One region of the Glutamicibacter sp. genome, then DNA from elsewhere that is predicted to be linked to it. Evidence: riboswitches for the same ligand, from Rfam matches in the RefSeq annotation. Region 1 holds a riboswitch; the other holds the start of a gene.

The links. Region 1 has a riboswitch for S-adenosylmethionine ahead of ACRDT3_RS11020 (hypothetical protein). Riboswitches for the same ligand answer to the same signal wherever they lie in the genome.
Region 2: it holds a riboswitch for S-adenosylmethionine, as region 1 does, so the genes downstream of both, ACRDT3_RS11585 (flavin reductase family protein) here and ACRDT3_RS11020 (hypothetical protein) in region 1, are expected to answer to the same signal.

What each region holds. Positions count from the first base shown of each region.
Region 1 is NZ_JBOGEG010000016.1:54,727-56,925, reverse strand. Features, by position in the region: gene ACRDT3_RS11025 (VIT1/CCC1 transporter family protein) at 1-883, opposite strand, end outside; gene ACRDT3_RS11020 (hypothetical protein) at 939-1,205, opposite strand; SAM riboswitch class IV at 1,222-1,335, opposite strand; gene ACRDT3_RS11015 (DinB family protein) at 1,403-1,990, opposite strand; gene ACRDT3_RS11010 (helix-turn-helix domain-containing protein) at 2,127-2,199, shown strand, end outside.
Region 2 is NZ_JBOGEG010000018.1:3,406-5,604, forward strand. Features, by position in the region: gene ACRDT3_RS11580 (AMP-binding protein) at 1-473, opposite strand, end outside; SAM riboswitch class IV at 851-967, shown strand; gene ACRDT3_RS11585 (flavin reductase family protein) at 1,062-1,562, shown strand; gene ACRDT3_RS11590 (hypothetical protein) at 1,629-1,805, opposite strand.

The DNA of each region.
Region 1 (2,199 bases):
CAGCGCCGGAAGCGAAGAGGATGAACGAGGTGGCCGCCGCGCCGGTGGCCGACCCCAGTTCCTGGTGCTCCTTCTCAAGTTCTTCGCCGCGGCCTTCGGGGTTCAACGAGAAGTCGGGGTTGCAATCGCAGGTGAACAGGCCCATGCGTTCTGCGGCCCGGTGCTCGGCATCTTCATCGCTCATGCCGCGGGCCTTATAGATCAGCAGCAGCTCGTTGGCGTCCAGATCAAGGTTCGGGGCCGCGGTCAGCGTGACCTGGGTTGGACGTGAAGCGGTCAGCAGCTCGCGCTGGGAACGCACCGAAACATATTCGCCAGCTGCCATTGACAGTGCACCGGCCAGCAATCCGGCAACACCGGAGAACAGCACGAAAGTCGCTGAAACACCGGTCGCGCCGATACCCATGATCAGCGCCAGATTGGAAACCAGCCCGTCGTTGGCGCCGAAGACCGCAGCACGGAAGTTGCCCGAAAGGCGCGCCCGGCCTGCTGTAGCTAGTGCGCGCACGACTTCTTCGTGGACCTGTTCGTCGGCCGCCATCTGCGCGGTGGCGTCCTTGTCGTCGCGGTAGGGCGAACTGCTCTCGGAGCGCTGGGTCATAGCCAGGACGAAGACCGAACCGAAATGCAATGCCAGGAAACGCAGCATCGTGCGCCGCAGCGACGGGCGGACTTCCTTGACATGTTCGCCGAGCAGGACGCGCCAGTGGGATTCGTGGCGCGCTTCCGCCTCTGCCAGGCCCAGCAGGATTTGCCGTTCCTGCCCGCTTTTCTTTTCCGCCAGGGCCCGGTAGATGGAGCCTTCGGCGACTTCATCAGCGAGATACTTGCGCCATCGCTGGATCTGCGCTTTGGTAGGTTCGGTTGCTGAGTGCTGTGACATCGCGAAGATGACTCTCCTGGAACGTGGAGTTTCCCAATGAAACCCGTGGATCGGATCAACTACCCAGTTTAGTCAGGGCTCCTGCACTTGGGAATTTGGCAAGACTAAAAGCAAATCGCTTGCCCGCAGGATCTCCGGCTACCGGCACCACCAGCAGCAATTCAGAAGTGGCCGGATCGAAGGTCGGACGGCGGGCACAACGAGCAATGAGCCGTTCAAGCCTGAGTGGATCTGCAACGTAGCGGGTGCGCCAGCGGCCTTCGGCCTTGAACTGCACCTGGCCGGTCTGGCGGTCGATGACGGGCAGAATCGGATATGCCATGGGAGGTCAACTCTCTTGCGAGCTCTTGCCCGTGCACCTGTTGATGCGCGGACCGCTTCCTCATCCGAACCACCCATGAACTTGGGGTTGGTGCGCGGCCAGTCGGAGCTTGGCGCCGCGTCTCGTGAAGCAACATTTCCGATGGTACCGCCGCCGGTCGGGCCCGGTGAAGTCCCAATGCGTAATATGACTGCGGGTCAGCTGCCCGGGGCAAAGGCATTGGCCAGTTGCTGCAGCTTCTCGCGTTGTTCGGCCCATTGCCCAGCGGTGTAGTCGGGCAGCAAATCCAGTTGCGCGGTCCAGCCAGCGCGGCCATCGAGCTGCTCGCGAATAATATCCAAATGCCCTGCATGCCTGGAGGTCTCGGCGAGCGCATGGATGAGCAGGTGATCCAAGGTGGTATTCCCGGCTGGCCCCCACCACGGCACCTCCACGGGGCAGTCCAGGGGCAGGGTGCTGATGGCCGCATCCGCGAAGGCGATGGCTTTCCGATAGAGGCCGATCAGCTGTTGGGCACGCATGTCTGCTGGCGGAAGGAAATCCGCGTCGGGATCATGCGGTGCTATGAACTCGCGAACGTAGCGGTCATCGGCCTTGCGCTTGAGGCAGGTGCCGAAATATTCGTATTCATTGATCGCCAGATGGTGCAGTACACCCAGAATATGGGTGCCAGTAGGGGTGAGCGGGGTGCGGGCCAGGTGCTCGGCGAGGCCTTCTGCCTTGAAGATCGCATTCTCGCGTGCGTCGTTCAGGTACCCGCAGAGCTTGTCCTTGGTGCTGTCCATGGACAGAGTCTAGTGACCGTGGTGGGTCCGCGGTAGGGGCGCCGTGTGTTTACCATTGGTAAACTTGCCCCGCAGGCCTTGAAGCCAAAGTGGTTGCAGTTGTTGCTGCTGCAAAAAACGTCGATGGAGCCAAACGATGAAAACCTTGCCAGTTGAACCAACCGGTGCTGCGATCAACATCGGCGCGAGGCTGCGCGGGGTGCGCCAGA
Region 2 (2,199 bases), on a different contig from region 1:
AGTTCGTCCAAGGTGGCGTCGACCAGTACCTCGGGACGCTCTCCGTCGAACTGGTCATCGGTGATCTCGATGAGCGCTTCCAGTGTTGGGTTCTCCTGGCGCAGAGTCTTGGTGTTCTCCAGCAGTTCGGTGTCGGCAAGCATCAGCTTGGCGGCAGAATGATCAACGATGTACTGCAGCTCGTGGGCCGAGAGGCGGGTGTTCAGGGCAATGAGTACTCCGCCAGCTAACGGCACGGCATAATGCGCCATGAGCATCTCGGGAGTATTCGGTGCCAGCACGGCTACGCGGTCGCCTGGCTCAATGCGTGATTTCAGCGCCTGGGCAAAGCGGTGCACCCGTGCTTCAAATTCTTCATAGGAGAAGCTGCGAGTTCCATGGATTACGGCGGTCTTCTTCGGATAGGCCTCGGCTGTGCGTTCCAAGAAACGCAGTGGGGTCAATTCTGAATGGTTGGCCTGAATCTCTACCATGGTGTGGCTATTCCTCAATCGTCATCGATGGTTACGGAGAACAATAAGCGAGAGTGTGACTCAACGCACTCCATGAACAATAGTGACATGAACCTCAGCGTCATGCCGAGAAACCAAGTTTCATTACGGTGGGCGGTAGGGAATTCGCGGCAGGACTCTGAGCTTGGGGGAGGCGTTGGTATTCTGCCGAATCAAGATCGGCAGAAGCCTGCTGCGATCCATTAAGCCAATGGGCCCAATAAGCGCGGCATGTTGCGAATAAAAGACTGCCCAAGGGTCCAGTGCGGGGCATTGGATCGAATATTTCGTCGAATATTGCGATTTGCGAAGTGAAATGTTTGACGGCTGTTCGCCATGAGCCATATCGTTTTAAACAGAATCAAGAGCATCAGCTATAAGCCCTGGCTTGCTGATCGGCAACCCTCTCAACGGTAGTGGGGTGCTCCAGGTGAGGATTCGGTTCCACACAAAATGTGCTGGAACAAGTACCGCACACGGCGCGGAACTTCAGCCCAAGCGGCTTCGAGTAACGAGAAGCCAATGCTTGCTGGCTACTGCGCGGTGGGCAAGACCCAAAGGAATCGAGCCATGTCATTGAATCTTGAACTTGACCCGTTGACCCTGCGCAAGGTTTTCGCTCAGCATCCATCAGGCGTAGCCGCCCTCTGTGCAGAACTGGATGGCGAGAAGACCGGCATTGTCGCTTCATCGTTTACCGTGGGTGTTTCCCTCGAACCTGCACTGGTGATGTTCGCAGTGCAGAAGTCCTCGAACACTTGGCCAAAGCTGCGCGATGCCGGCCGCATCGGCGTCTCAGTGCTGAGTGAACGCAATGAAGGTGTCTGCGCTCAGATTGCATCGAAGAATGGCGACCGGTTCCGCGGAATCGATACCTATTCCTCGGATCAGGGCGCGCTCTTCGTCAACGACTCCACGCTGTGGCTGGAGACTTCTATTTACAACGAGGTCGAAGCGGGGGATCACTGGGTAGTCCTGATGGAAGTCCATGGGCACCGCACCTCGGAGCACTCGCCACAGATCTTCCATGATTCGCGGTTCCATTCGCTGCCGGTTCCTGAGCTCGTATAAGCGCTTCGCAACTTGCAAGGCTTCGGCCAGATCAAAACATTGATCTGGCCGATTCCTTTTTGAATTTCAGGTCGGCGGGTTGAGCCATTCCTTGCAGCCACGTCCGCCGGCAATGCCGGATTTCTCACGCCACCCTGAAGGCTTGGGGAGATGGCTGGCGATCTCCGAGCCTGCCTCTTGTGCCAGCCGCCCCAGGCATTCGGAGATGTCCTGCTCATCAAAGTATCTGGCGCTAGAAACCACCTTGAACCCTCCTTGTTCGCCACCCGCCTGGGCCGCGGAACAAGGCCACGCTGAAAGCTCGTTGAACCTCGCTGCACGCTGGACCGGAGCGGCAGCGAATTGCCGGCAAACCTCGGATGGGGTTTCCGCGCCATGTCCAAGTCGCGCATCACGAGGGTACCGGACGCATTATGGCGCGTTCGCTACGGCGGGCCGCGGAAGTGAGTTGGCGAGAGTGCGCCGGCAACCCAGTCGCTGATCCAGGTTCGCACGTCGAGTCGTTGCACACATTAAGTTATCCACCGCCCCGAATGGAGAAATCCTGGCTGATTGTGGACTACTAGAAGATCCGGGCCCTGTTGGCGAATTTAATCCACGGTGACTTAGGGTTTTATGAATTCATCAGTATCCACAG